3 regions of the Gordonia sp. NPDC127522 genome follow, and region 3 is predicted to be linked to each of the others. Evidence: predicted binding sites of a transcription regulator. Region 3 holds the regulator's gene; each other region holds the start of a gene.
The links. Region 3 encodes LexA, which represses DNA repair genes until DNA is damaged. Its sites were predicted from a motif close to CGAACANNTGTTCG; they were not measured.
Positions count from the first base shown of each region.

Region 1: the regulator LexA is predicted to act here: its motif matches at 2,396-2,409, upstream of ACFVHY_RS07300 (DUF222 domain-containing protein).
Region 2: the regulator LexA is predicted to act here: its motif matches at 3,031-3,044, upstream of ACFVHY_RS13175 (SAV_6107 family HEPN domain-containing protein).

Region 1 covers NZ_JBHXVK010000002.1:664,543-669,415, forward strand. The annotation lists gene pta (phosphate acetyltransferase) at 1-956, shown strand, start outside; gene ACFVHY_RS07295 (acetate kinase) at 953-2,155, shown strand; gene ACFVHY_RS07300 (DUF222 domain-containing protein) at 2,434-4,269, shown strand; gene ACFVHY_RS07305 (tetratricopeptide repeat protein) at 4,272-4,873, opposite strand, start outside.
Region 2 covers NZ_JBHXVK010000006.1:85,389-90,261, reverse strand. The annotation lists gene rsmH (16S rRNA (cytosine(1402)-N(4))-methyltransferase RsmH) at 1-626, opposite strand, end outside; gene mraZ (division/cell wall cluster transcriptional repressor MraZ) at 901-1,341, opposite strand; gene ACFVHY_RS13180 (DUF3040 domain-containing protein) at 1,881-2,282, opposite strand; gene ACFVHY_RS13175 (SAV_6107 family HEPN domain-containing protein) at 2,449-2,922, opposite strand; gene ACFVHY_RS13170 (GNAT family N-acetyltransferase) at 3,288-3,962, shown strand; gene ACFVHY_RS13165 (phytoene desaturase family protein) at 3,965-4,873, shown strand, end outside.
Region 3 covers NZ_JBHXVK010000003.1:286,842-291,714, reverse strand. The annotation lists gene hrpA (ATP-dependent RNA helicase HrpA) at 1-753, shown strand, start outside; gene nrdR (transcriptional regulator NrdR) at 727-1,227, opposite strand; gene ACFVHY_RS08895 (LysM peptidoglycan-binding domain-containing protein) at 1,327-1,857, opposite strand; gene lexA (transcriptional repressor LexA) at 2,082-2,786, shown strand; gene ACFVHY_RS08885 (phosphoenolpyruvate--protein phosphotransferase) at 2,764-4,473, opposite strand; gene ACFVHY_RS08880 (DeoR/GlpR family DNA-binding transcription regulator) at 4,623-4,873, shown strand, end outside.

The DNA.
Region 1 (4,873 bases), on a different contig from region 3:
ACCGGATCCTGCGGGCCGCCAACAGGCTTGCGCGGCGCAGCGTTGCCGACCTCACTCTGCTCGGTGATCCCGAAGCGGTGCGCGAGCGCTCCATCGAACTCGGACTCGACCTCGCCGACGTCACGGTCATCGACCCGGCCGAGTCGGAGTATCTCGACGAGTTCGCCCGGATCTACACCGAGCTGCGCAAGCACAAGGGCATGGATCTGGAACGGGCCCAGGAGAAGATGCGGGACGTGTCGTATTTCGGCACGATGATGGTGCACACCGGGCGCGCCGACGGCATGGTGTCGGGGGCGTCGCACACCACGGCCCACACGATCCGGCCGGCCTTCGAGATCATCAAGACCAAGCCGGGGGTGTCCACCGTGTCGAGCGTGTTCTTCATGTGCCTGGCCGACAAGGTGCTCGCGTACGGCGACTGCGCGATCGTCCCGGATCCGTCCGACGAACAGCTCGCCGACATCGCCATCTCCTCGGCGCAGACGTCCGCGGCCTTCGGTATCGATCCCCGGGTCGCGATGCTGTCGTACTCGACCGGGACATCCGGATCGGGTGCCGACGTCGAGAAGGTGAAGACCGCAACCGAACTCGTGCGCGAGCGGCAACCCGAGCTGCTGGTCGAGGGGCCGATCCAGTACGACGCCGCGGTGGAACCCTCGGTGGCGAAGACCAAGATGCCCGACTCGCCGGTGGCCGGCCGAGCGACCGTGCTGATCTTCCCCGACCTCAACACGGGCAACAACACCTACAAGGCGGTCCAGCGCAGCGCGGGGGCGGTCGCGATCGGCCCGGTGCTGCAGGGCTTGAACAAGCCGATCAACGACCTGAGCCGCGGCGCCCTCGTCTCGGACATCGTGAACACGGTGGCCATCACCGCGATCCAGGCTCAGCAGGAAGGCGTGGACCCACTCGCCGAGAACGTCGCCTCCGCCGAGGCCGAGGGTTCCCGATGAGCGGGGCGTCGGGTGCGGTGCTGGTGCTCAACGCCGGCTCGTCGTCGCTGAAATACCAACTGGTGCAACCGTCGGACGGCACGGTGATCGCGGAGGGCATCGCGGAGCGGATCGGCGACTCCGGTTCGTCGATGACGCACGAGCAGAACGGCGAGACCGTCACCGAGACACTGGAACTCGACGATCACCTCGCTGCGGTCCAACGGGCGGAGCGTTTCTTCGCCGACAACGGAACCGATCTGGCCGACGCGGGACTGAGCGCGGTCGGACATCGGGTGGTGCACGGTGGCCGGTCGTTCTACGAGCCGACTGTGGTGACTCCCGAGGTGATCTCGGAGATCGAGCGGATCTCCCCGCTGGCGCCGCTGCACAATCCGGCCAACCTGGTCGGCATCCTGGCGGCCCGGGAGTTGCTCCCCGACGTCCCCTCGGTGGCCGTGTTCGACACCGCGTTCTTCCACGGGCTCCCTGACGCGTCGGCGACATACGCGATCGACCGCGCGGTCGCCGACGAACATGCCATCCGCCGCTACGGTTTTCACGGCACCAGCCACGAGTACGTCTCCGGCCGGGTGGCCGAGTTCCTCGACCGCGACCCGGCGTCGCTGAACCAGATCGTGCTGCACCTGGGCAATGGCGCGTCGGCGTCGGCCATCGCGGGCGGCCAGCCGATCGACACGTCGATGGGGATGACCCCGCTCGAAGGGTTGGTGATGGGGACCCGCAGCGGCGACCTCGACCCCGGACTGGTCCTGCATCTGAACCGGGTGGCGAACCTGTCCGTCGACGAGATCGACACGCTGCTCAACAAGCGTTCGGGACTTCGAGGTCTATGCGGCGAGAACGACTTCCGCGCCATCACCGAGCTGATGGACAACGGTGACGACGCCGCCCGACGCGCCTTCGACGTCTACATCCATCGCCTACGCCGCTACCTCGGCGCCTACGCATTCGCCCTCGGCCGCGTCGACGCCATCACCTTCACGGCCGGGGTGGGGGAGAACTCCGCAGTCGTCCGCGCCCGTGCGCTGGCGGGGTTGGAAGGGTTCGGAATCGTCGTCGATGACGAGCGAAACGCTGTGCGTGGCAAGGAGGCTCGACGCATCTCGGCGGATGACAGTGCGGTGGAGGTGCTCGTCGTGCCGACGAATGAGGAGCTGGCCATCGCGAGGCAGTCGGCGGCGGTGGTGGCCGGCTGACTTCGGGTGGTCGGAATCGTCCCGACTGCGTACTCGAACGTCGACATACCGGCCCTGGGGCGAGGGGCGGCGCCGTGGATGTTCGAGCAGGACGACGGCACTGTTCAGGAGGCGCCGGATTTCAGACCGAGCCGCAGGATGGTGCGAGCCTCGGCTGCCCCTACCACGCGCCACCGACAAGATGCGCTCTGCGACTGAACTGCGAAAAGCGTTGCACACCAGTACCATAGCGGCTACACTCGAACATGTATTCGCGCAATCGTCTCCGGGGGGTGACAATGTCTGACGAATCAATCACGCCGCAACCGCGCGCCGTCGAGCTCGTGGCCGAGCTGCACGCGACCCTCGACAAACTGCAGACCGTCGACTTGTCCCCGTGCACCGACGAAGAACTGATGGAAGTCGCCGCCGCGACCGAACGCGCGATCGCTCGAACCACTTACGCCGGCGACCGACAAATCGCCGAAATCGAGGCTCGTGATCTCCCCCGCAAGACCGGCTGCCGCACTCTCATGCAGTTCATGACCCACCGGCTGCGGATCTCCAACCCGATGCGTCGACGCAAGCAACTGAACGCCACCGCCGCGCTGACTTGTCTCAACGGCGACCGTCTCGAACCTGAACACCCCACGCTGGCAGAAGCTTTCGCCGAAGGTTCCGTGGGGACCGGGCACGTCCAGGCCGCCATCGATGTCCTCGACCAGATCCCGCATGCCGTCGACCACGACGTGAAGGTCGCCGCCGAGCGACAGATGGCCGAAATCGCCGAAGCACACACCCCCGCCGAGATCACCCAGCTCGGCGCGCGGCTGCTCGCACACCTCGATCCCGACGGCACACTGTCCGACGACACCGACCAGAAACGACGCCGCGGCCTGTGGATCGGCCGACAACGAGCCGATGGCACCGCCAAGATCTCCGGCACGCTGACCCCCGCACTTGCCGCCCGGCTGACGATGATGTTCGCCGTGTGGGGCAAACCCGGGCTCAACAACCCCGACGACCCCGCCTCGCCCAGCGGGCCGGCCGGTGCCGCCGACCCCGACGCCCTGGCCACCGCCGCCGACCGCGACGGCCGCACTCTCGCCCAGACGAACCACGACGCGCTCGACGCCGCACTGGCCGCCGGCTTTGCAGACGGGACTCTCGGACAGTCGCATCGCGGCCTGCCCGTGCAGCTGATCATCAAAGCCGACCTCTCCGAACTGATCCGGGGTGCCGGACTCGCAACCACCGCCACCGGCACCCTGCTGCCCATCCCCGACCTGGTCGCGATGGCCGCCGGCATGCAACCGTGGCTCGCGATCTTCAAAGACGCCACCGCCGTTCCGCTGTACTTCGGACGGGGCAAACGGCTCGCCACCCGCGAACAACGCCTCGTCTCCTTCGCCCGCCCAGACGGGGAAGTGTGTTCGGCACCCGGCTGCGATCAACCCGCCACCCACATCGAGCTTCATCACGCCGAACGAGACTGGGCCAAGGGCGGACTCACCGACATCGACGACCTCGCACCCGCGTGCCCCCGTCACAACCGGATGGTCGGCGACGCACCTGGCCAGTACACCACCCGCATCGTCCGGTTCGGGCCCGACGAAGGCCGCTGCGCCTGGCGACTTAACGCCGAACCCGGTGCGCCACCCAACCCCGAGCACCTCAACCGCCGACCCGACATACCCCGGCGGTTCGCACAACATCTGAACACCGTGCGCGACGAGATCCACGGACCCTCAACCCGGCCCGGCGGTCAGACGCGCCCGACCCTTCGTGACGCGCCCTCCGCAAGCTCCGGGCACTCCTCAGGGAGCAGGGGTGACGCGCCCTCCGCAAGCTCCGGGCGCTCCTCAGGGAGCAGGGGTGACGCGCCCTCCGCAAGCTCCGGGCGCTCCTCAGGGAGCAGGGGTGACGCGCCCTCCGCAAGCTCCGGGCGCTCCTCAGGGAGCAGGGGGCCGGGCGATCAATCACGCCGCTCGTGGCTGAAAACCAGCCACGTCATCGACGTCCGACCACCACGGCGCGTTCGTCGAACCCGTCCATCACCGGTCGAGGCCCACCTCGCGGAGCTCCTGGGCGAAGACCCGCTCGTGCGCAACGCAACAGGGACGTTCTTCGGATAGCCCTAGAACAACGTATTCGGCCGGACGTAGTTGGCGAGGTCGACGAGCATGAACCGGTGGTCCCGGTTGGTGCGGGTCAGGCGGGCCAGCTGGCGCAGCGAACGTTCGGTGCCGGTGCGAATGCCGTACTCGGTGAACGGGAATCCGAGCAGCGTCGAGGGTTCGTTGTCCTGCTCGGCGTCGTCGGGATTGTCGTGAATCCACCCCAGCGCGGTGCCCAACACGATGAGCAGCATCCGGGCCTTGCGTGGTTCCGTGTCCGGGATCTGTTCGAGGCGCCGCGCGGCCTCGACGATCTGCTCGCGGGTCACCTGCGAGGTGGGTCGGCCGTGCACGAGCGCGATGATCGCCGTCGCGCGCGCCGTGTTGAAGTGGCGGCTGGTGGCCGGCACCTCGTCGAGCGGCTGGATCGCGGCGTCGATGTCACCGGCCGCCACGGCGAGCCGGGCCAGACCGAACGCGGCGGTCACGATGCTGTGATCGGTCAGCCACAGATCGTGATAATGGTGCTGCGCAACGTCATACAGTTTGGCGATCTTCTCGGCGGACTTCGCCGGGCCCTTCTCGTCGGCCAGCCAGCGGCCGATGAGTTCGGCGGTACCGG
Region 2 (4,873 bases), on a different contig from region 3:
GTGGCGGCCGGGATGGCGTCGTAGAGGAGTTCGACGAGACGCGCGCTGGTCGTGAAGGGCTCCTTGTCCCGCTCCCGCAGGACCGCCGAGGCGATCCGGCCGGCGAAGCGCTCCTCCCCGTAATCGGAGAGCACGCGGGCCAATTCGCCGTGCGAGTACGTGTTGAGCACGTCGGCGGCGGTGAGCGGGTCGTCGGAGTTCATGCGCATGTCGAGCGGCGCATCCACCGCATAGGCGAAACCGCGTCCGGCCTGGTCCAGCTGCATCGACGACACCCCGAGATCGAACAGCGCGGCGTCGATGACCGACTCCCCCGCTGCGTCCATCACGTCGCGGATCTCGTGAAAGGTGGCCTGGTGCAGCGAGATCCGGTCGGAGTACGACGCCAGGCGCTCGCGGGCGATCTCGAGTGCCGAGGAGTCCCGATCGATGCCGACCACGCGGACGTTCGGGAACGACTCGAGAACCAGTTGACTGTGCCCGCCCGCGCCGAGCGTGGCGTCGAGGAAGACGCGCGGATCGTCGGAATCCAGTGCGGGGGTCAGCAGTTCGACGATGCGCGCACCCATGACGGGGATGTGACCGAACTCGCCGGACCGACGCGGTTCGTCCTCGGCATCGACCATGATGAAGACCCCCCATCGGCATGTATGCGGTATCGGCGGTGGGCGGATGCCTCGGGTCGGCGAGAGCAGGCGGTCGGATGGAGCGGGGTCCCGACCCGATCACGCACCTGGCGTTGGGGAAGTACGCCAGGGTCGCCACCGGGCCGGGGCCTCGTGCCACCCGAAGCCGCTGGGCACCGAACTCGCCCATCGGTTGCTGTCTCTTCGGTCGGTTTCTGGTCGGTTGCTGTCGTTGGTGTTGCTGTCTCGGCGGTGTGGCGGGCCGGTCCTCCGGCTACAGCACCGCGTTCAGCGCGGCGGAGTTGGCAGCCGAGAAGTTCTCCTCGTGCCGCGTCTGGTACTCGTTCCATGCGGCCGAGTCCCAGATCTCGAGGTGATCGAAGCTGCCGAACACCACGCACTCCTTGGACAACCCCGCGTACACGCGATGGTCGCCGGACAGGCTGATCCTGCCCTGACCGTCCGGTCGCTGCTCTTCCGAACCGGCGAAGAACGTCCGCTGGAACGCGCGCAGATCAGGGTCGTTCCGAGACGCCTCGACGATCCGAGCGGCTATCGCGTCGAACTCTTCGGTCCGGTACACCGACAAGCTGTGATCTTGGCCTTTGGTGACCACTACCCCTCCTGCCAGTGCATCGCGGAACTTGGCGGGCAACGTGAGCCGCCCTTTGTCGTCCAATTTGGGCGTGTAGGTACCGACGAATCGCACGGACACGTCGACACCTCCTGCCCACCGGGTTCCGCGTCGTATCTCGCCTCACCCAGTGCTGCCACAGTACCCCACTTTCCACCACTTTCCACCCCCGCCGCCCCCGCATTCACCCACTGACAGCAAATTCCCAGTTCAGAGAGCTCAAGATGACAATGAACGCGCGTGTCCCCGGCGCGTCACGGGCCGAAAGAAGCGCATCAAGCGTGTGACCAGAGATACCGATGAGGTTCGAGAGGCGGGAAATCCAGGCATAGATCCTCTAGTGGGGCAAAGTGGGGCGACCCGGTGGGGAGAAGTGGGGATCGCCGGTGGGGAGAAGTGGGGATCGCCAGTAGAGAAGCGCGAGGACCGTCGACCGGGCATCCGATCCCGTCGATCGTGCGCCCGAATCCGTCTGCCGTGCGCCCGAACCCGTTCAGCGTGCTCTGAAGAGCGATCGAGAACATGAAAGAGCCGCGTGCCCGAAGGCACGCGGCTCAGTCGTATGCGAAGTTGCGGGAGTCGGTCAGCCGATCGACGAACGCGGAGTCGGGATCAGCGGATCACTCCTGCTCGAACCGGCGATTGAATCGCTCCTCCATGCGTTCCGACAGCTTGCGCTTGCCGCCGGACGACCCCGATTGCTTCTTGCCGGACCTGGTCGACGACGAGCCCGCCTCGGCGGTGTTGTTGTCTCCCCAGAGAGCGAAGAGGCCGGCCCCGAACATCACCAGGAAGCCCAGGAGGCTCACGATCGGGAATCCGCCGATGTTGATGTTGACGATGAGTCCGCCGACCAGCATCACCAGGCCGACGACGAAGACCGCTGCCGCCTGCAGGCGACGACGACCGCTCGACTTCCCAAGGCGCCGACGCTTGACACTGGACGCAAACTTGGGGTCTTCCGCGTACAGCGCGCTCTCGATCTGTTCGAGCATGCGTTGCTCGTGCTCCGAAAGTGGCACCGACCCTCCTTCTCACTGATCCGTGACGCCGACGAAGGTCACCCGCGACCGGAAAGGCGTCTGCGCCTATATCGTCCCATGATACGAGGTGAAATCGACCGCGACCACCATTACTCGCTGTTGCCGACGACCGGGCGGTGCCAGAAACCGCAAAGTGTGGCCGGATTCACGCCGTCGCGCCGATCTGCGGCGCTTCGGCACCGAGTTTTCCTTGCTCGTAGGCGATGACCATCGTCTCGACCCGACGCAGGAAGTCGAGGACGAGCAGCCGCATGCCGGCGACGCTGTCGGGGTCGATCGTGCGGATGATCCCGGACTCGATCTTCATCCGAACCGGCGACAGTGCGGCGAACCGGGCGGCGATCGGCGCCAGCTCGGGGGCGACCACACCGATGCGGGTCCAGGCGTTCGACGTCCTGCGCCGCACGGTCCCGACCGGTTCGTGCACGGCGAGGGCCGCGCCCGAGGCGCGGAGTGCGACGAGGTACAGCTGGCGGAACCGCTCGACGTCGTCGTCGACGCCGTCGGCGTTGTCGAAGAGCACGTGCGCACGTTCGAGGAGATCGCGCGCTCGACCGACCATCACCGGGTCGACGGGCGCCGCGTGGGTGAGAGCCGTGGCGCTGCGGGATCTGGCCATGTCGTCCTCCTCGTGCGTATGGGCTGTGTCCGGCGGCAGACGCTTCCCTCGTCCGCCGCCGGACCGTGTCGTCGGATGAACGCGAACAGCTTGCGGAGGCACATTCATCGAACATCCGTTCGACACGTTCAATATAGCTATCCCGGCGTCGGCGTTCAAGACATCTGTGACCCGAAACCCCCGCCGGGGAGTACAACGCCACCACCTGCGGGCCGATTCCTGCCGAGTGTGCATCATCGATAGGACAATTCCCGGAAGTGGCCTGCGACGCGATGCCCCCGGCAGAGGGCGGCCCGCCCCAGCGGCAGCCGACCTCGTCTGCAGGTCGACGACGCAGGACGAACGATGCAGAGAACGGAAATCCGTTGACCATCCGCCTGGTGAGCCTGAGTGGCCAGGACGCCCGGGCCTGGCTCGAGCCGGCCCTGGAGATCTACGTGACCGCGATGAATTATCCGCGCGGTACGGAGATCCATCGGGCCGGGCTCTGGCGCGAACACATCGCGCGGCCCGGATGGCGTGCGGTGGGCGCGGTCGAGACGGTGACCCCATACAAGGCGCGGACCATGCCGGCCGCGCGGCGCCGGGTCGGTCCACCGGTCGGCTCCGGACCCGACGACCTGCTCGTCGGCATCGCCTACGGCTACACCGGCGCGACCGGTCAATGGTGGAACCAGCAGCTGCGGCTCGGACTCCGCCAGACGGGCCGACCGCCCGAGACGGTCGAGGCGATCGCGCGCGATTACTTCGAGCTCACCGAGCTGCACGTCCACCCGACCGCTCAGGGCCGTGGGATCGGACAGGCGCTCCTCGCCCGGCTGCTGGCCGATCGGCCCGAACGCCATGTGCTGCTGTCGACCCCGGAGATCCCCGCCGAGGACAACCGCGCGTGGTCGTTGTACCGGCGGATGGGTTTCACCGACGTCCTGCGCCACTTCACCTTCACCGGCGATCCGCGTCCGTTCGCGTTCCTCGGCCGTCCGCTCCCCCTGGAACTGCAACCCCCGGCCGCCGCCCGCCGCGCCGGTACCGGGAGCTGACGATGCACGGCACCCGGCGTGACGCCGTCGTCATCGGCGCGGGCCACAACGGCCTGATCGCCGCGGCCTACCTGGCACAGGCCGGACGGGATGTGGAGGTACTCGAGCGGGACGACATCCCCGGCGGCGCGGTCTCCACCGTCGAACGGTTCCCCGGCCATCGGGTCGACCGGGGGTCGTCGTCGCATCTGATGATCCGTCACTCCCCCGTCCTCGACGACCTCGACCTCGCCGCGCACGGCCTGCGCTACGTCGACTGCGATCCGTGGGCGTTCGTCCCGGCCACCGCGACCGCCCCGCCGATCGTCTTCCGCACCGACCTCGACGCGACGTGCGCTTCCATCGAGAACGCCTGCGGTGCAGCCGATGCCGCCGCATATCGACGGTTCGTGGAGACGTGGACGCCGCGGGCGCGGGCGGTCATGGATGCGTTCTACCAACCCGCGACGATGGGGAAGTTCGGCCGGGCCTTCGGCGGGCTCGGCGGCACCGCCACCACGGCACGCACGGGGTTGTTCGGCCGGCGCGGCGGCCGGGTGCTGAACCTGACCGCCGAATTGATGGCCTCCGGCGACTCCCTCCTCGACGAGTATTTCGAGTCCGAACAGCTCAAGGCCGGACTCGCGTGGTTCGGCGCCCAGTCCGGACCGCCCATGAGCGCACCGGGCACGGCGCCGATGATCGGATTCGCCGCACTCATGCACCGAATCCCGCCCGGACGCGCGATCGGGGGCAGCGGCGCACTCACCGAGGCCCTCGTGCACCGAATCCACCAGGACGGCGGCCGTGTCTCCTGCGGCGACCCCGCGGTCTCCGTCGCCCGCTGCGGCGACCACTGGCGGGTGCTCACCGGCACGGGTCAATCCCGTTGTGCCGCAACAGTCATCCACGCCTGCCACGTGCTCACCACG
Region 3 (4,873 bases):
GGCGTCGTCGTCGTCGATGCGGCGAGCCCCGAGACACGAGACCGCCTCGGGCGACGCGGGATCGTCGCCCTCCTCGACCTCGCGATACCTCCGCTGCACAAGCGGATCGCCGGCTCGCTGAGTCCGGTCGAACGACTCGCCCTGAGCCAGAGCCCGTACTCGACCACCGAGGCACTGCTCGCCGACTGCACCCGACGGGCCATCCGGGACACCGTCGCCGACATCGACGACGCAGAACTCGCCGCGGTTCGCTCACCACAGTCCTTCTCGGCGCTGCTCGAACGGATCCGGCCACGGGTCGCCGCGGCCGCACCGGACTACTTCTCGCTGGCCGTCGCGGCCCTCAAACGGATGGCCCCGCTGCGGGCGGCGATCGACCGGCACGCCGGTTCGCTGGCTGCCGACGACGTCGCCGAACAGGTCGCCCACCTCGTGTTCGACGGATTCGTGGCGGCCACCGCGCGACGCCACCTGGAGAATCTGCCGCGCTATCTCGACGGCGCGCACGCACGTCTGGAGGCACTACCCGCGTCCGCAGCACGCGATAAGGCCGGGGTGGCCGCCGTCGATCGCGTCGTCGAACGGTGGGCCCAGCGCCTCGAACAGGTACCCGAGCACCGGCGGGCGGTGGTCGACGACGAGGCGCAGTGGCTCGTCGAGGAGTTGCGCGTGGGGCTGTTCGCCCAGCGTCTCGGTACCGCGTTCCCGGTGTCGGAGAAACGGGTCCTACGAGCTCTGGACCGACTCGGCTGACACGGGTTCGGCGAGCGCGCTCCCGGAACCCGAGGCCGCCTTCAGGTCGTCGATCTCGCGCTGGAAGTCCTCCACCGAGTCGAACGACCGGTACACCGAGGCGAAGCGAAGATACGCCACCTCGTCGAGATCGCGGAGCGGGCCCAGGATGGCGAGTCCGACCTCGTTGCTGGGGATCTCGGCCGATCCACTGGCGCGCACGGTGTCCTCGACCTGCTGGGCGAGTTGCGCGAGCGCGTCCTCGGCGACGTGGCGGCCCTGACAGGCTCGCCGCACGCCGCGCATGACCTTCTCCCGGCTGAACGGTTCGGTCACGCCGTTGCGTTTGACCACCGCGAGCACGGCGCTCTCCACGGTCGAGAACCGGCGACCGCACTCCACACAGGAGCGACGGCGGCGGATGGCCTGCCCTTCATCTGCGACACGCGAGTCGATGACCTTGGTGTCGTCGTTCTTGCAGAAGGGGCAGCGCATTGTGTCCTCACGCAGGTCGCGGGACGCTGGAACGCACCCGAAGCGTGCGCCCCGCCGCTTGTCGGCCGGCCCCTGTGACATCGAGGATACCGCCCGGCCTCAGCGGTACCGGGGGGTGAGCAGGGGCTGGCCCACCTGCAGCGCGCTCGAGCCCAGATCGTTCATCGCGACGATCTCGTCGATCACGACCTCGCGCGGCATCTCGGGTGCCACCCGCCCGGCGATCGAGCTGAGCGAGTCCCCCGAGCGCACGTGGACGACCTCGGAACTCACGGCGGACGGGGTCAGCGAGTCCGAGTAGTTCTGGCCGACGACACCGAACACCCAGACGACGAATGCCAGCCCGACGCCGGCGAGGACGGCGACCGCGGCGCGGCGACGACGACGGAACACCGCCGCGTCGGGCCCGACCGGGCCACGCGCGCGCACCCCGACCGGAGAGCCACAGTGGGTGCCGGCCACCCGCGGGGCCACCGGCGACGCACCCCGCGGCCGGGTGCCGGCCGGCCGGTTGTCGACCGGGCGGCCGCCGTCGGACAGCGGGGCGCGGGTCCGGACCCGATCGGCGGGGGGCCGGACGGCGTCGGGACGGTCGGTGCGGACGGGAGCGACGAGAGTGGCGGTGCGCATGGTGCCCTCCGGTGTTCGAGTGTCTGGGATCGTGCGGGTGTGGCGGTCGGTGTTCGAACATCGATCAGATGTTCGATGCACTGATGTTCGAATTTGTAGCACGGCGTCCCGACAAAGTCTCGCGACACATCGAACAAATGTTTGAGGTGCCGGTCGCACTCCGCTAGGCTCGGACCCGGCGCAAGCCATCTACCAGCACGTTCCGAAGACGAGAGGAACCGAACATGAGTGACACCGGCGATAGGCGCGGCCGAGCGCGGGGCGCCGACGACGAGGCCCCGTTCGACGCCGCCGCCGCCGAGGCCTCACTCACCCCGCGACAGGCCGGGGTCCTGGAGGTGATCCGCCGCTCGGTGCGCGAGCGCGGTTATCCGCCGAGCATCCGGGAGATCGGCGACGAGGTCGGCCTGGCCTCGACGTCGTCGGTGGCCCATCAGTTGCGGACGCTGGAACGCAAGGGGCTGCTCAAGCGTGACGCGAACCGTCCCCGTGCGGTCAACATCGCCCCGAGTGACACCCCGTCGCCGGACACCCCGTCGGCCGGCCAGCTGCCCGAGCCGACCTTCGTGCCGGTGCTCGGCCGTATCGCGGCCGGCGGTCCGATCCTGGCCGAGGAGGCCGTCGAGGACGTCTTCCCGCTGCCCCGTGAGCTGGTCGGCGAGGGATCGCTCTTCCTGTTGCGCGTCGTCGGCGAGTCGATGATCGACGCCGCGATCTGCGACGGCGACTGGGTCGTGGTCCGGCAGCAGAACGTCGCCGACAACGGCGACATCGTCGCGGCCATGATCGACGGCGAGGCCACCGTGAAGACCTTCAAGCGTCAGGGCCCCAACGTCTGGCTCATGCCGCACAACGAACTGTTCGATCCGATCCCGGGCAACGATGCCGTCATCCTGGGCAAGGTCGTCACCGTGATGCGGCGAGTCTGACCTCTCCACCGACCGAACCGTCGAGCACCGCCGCGGCAGCCTCGCGCGCCGCGGCGGGATCCGAGGTGGCCAGGGCTGCCTCGGCGGCGGCCCGGCAGTCCGGCGCGGACACCTCACCGAGCCGGGCCCCCACGGCCGCGGCAGCAGCAGGCGCGCTGGACAGCGAGGTGACCCCGAGACCGACGAGCACGCAGGCGAGGTTCGGATCGGCGGCGGCCTCGCCGCACACCCCGGCCGGCTTTCCCTGACGTGCGCCCGCCGCCGCGACACCCGCGATGAGGCTCAACACGGCCGGTTGCCACGGGTCGGTCAGTCCGGCGAGATCGGCCGACATCCGGTCGGCCGCCATCGTGTACTGGGTCAGATCGTTGGTGCCGATGGACACGAAGTCCACCTCGGCGAGGACGGCTTCGGCCAGGATCGCCGCCGCGGGCACCTCGATCATCACGCCGGCGACCAGACCACGGCCGCGGACCTCGGCGGCGAAGGTGCGCGCCTCCGCCGGCGAGGCGATCATCGGCGCCATGACCCACGGCGCGACGGCCGACCCCGACGCGGCCTGCGCGATCGCGTCGAGCTGATGCGCGCGGATCTCGGGGTGCGCCAGCGCGATCCGATCGCCCCGCACGCCGAGCGCTGGGTTCGATTCGTCGGGATGGGTCACGAACCGGAGCGGTTTGTCGGACCCGGCGTCGAGGGTGCGGATGACCACCTTCTGCCCGTCGAACGCATCGAGCACCTCCCGGTAGATCGCGGCCTGCTCGTCCACCGACGGCTCGTCGGCACGCTCGAGGAACGCGAGTTCGGTGCGGAAGAGCCCGACGCCCTCGACGGGGTACCCGGCCGCGGCGCGTGCCGACGACCCGTCGGCGACGTTGGCGAGCACCGCCACGGCCACCCCGTCGGCGGTCTGCCCCGGGCCGGCCCAGCCGGCGACGAGTGCGGCATGGCGCCGATCCTCGTCGACACGCGCCCGGGCCGCCTCCGCATCGGGCTCCACCTCGATCCGCCCGGCGCTGCCGTCGACGAGAACGGTTGTGCCGGGCTCGATCTCGTCCAGATCGGCCACCGCCACCACGCACGGGATCCCCAACTGGCGCGCGATGATCGCGGTGTGACTGGTCGGTCCGCCGAGGCGGGTGACGAGGGCGATGGTGCTCGTGGGGTCGAGGCCCGCGGTGTCGGCCGGCGCGAGGTCGTCGGCGAGCAGGACCGACGGCACCTCCGGAGTGGGCACACCGGGTTCGGGTAGGCCGAGCAGTTCGGCGAGGACCCGGTCGCGCACGTCGTTGAGATCGGTGACCCGCTCGGCCATCAGTCCGCCGAGTTTGGTGAACACCGCCGCGAACTGTTCGGTGGCCGCGACGGCGGCGGCCTCGGCGGGGGCGCCCTTGCCGATGAGCGCGGTCGCTGCACCGATCCAGCCGCGGTCCTCGGCCAGGCCCGCCGTCGCGGCGAGCACCTCGGCCGTCACCCCGGTGTTCTGCGACGCGCGCGTGCGCAGCCGCGCGGCGACGGCGCCGGCCGCGGTGGCGAAGCGCGTGACCTCGTCGGCGCGCCGTTCCTCGGCGATCTCCACACCGACGCCGAGCTTCTCCGGCGAGTGGTCGGGCCGCTCGCCCGGCCACAGCGCGGGACCGTGGGCCAACCCGCCGACCACCGGGGTTCCCGTCAGGATCTGCGCCATCGTCTTGCCTCTCACTCGACTATCGATGTGACCACCGTTACAAAAAGTGCTTGACTTGTCAACACAAACAGGCGTAAACACAATTACTACAACATCCAATCCCACACGCCTCAACAAGCGGGGTGGTCGAAACCGGAGATCGGAGCGGTGTGTACGCCGAGGAGAGACAACAGGCGATCGTCGACGAGGTGCGCCTCGCGGGGCGGGCATCCGTGGCCGCGCTCGCCGAGAAATTCGACGTCACCAGCGAGACCGTCCGACGCGATCTCGCGGTACTGGAACGCGCCGGACATCTCCAGCGGGTCCACGGCGGCGCCGTGCGCGCCGAGATCATGCGCACCCTCGGCGAGCTCGGGATCGACGAACGGGAGTCGAGCCAGATCGAGCAGAAGACCGCGAT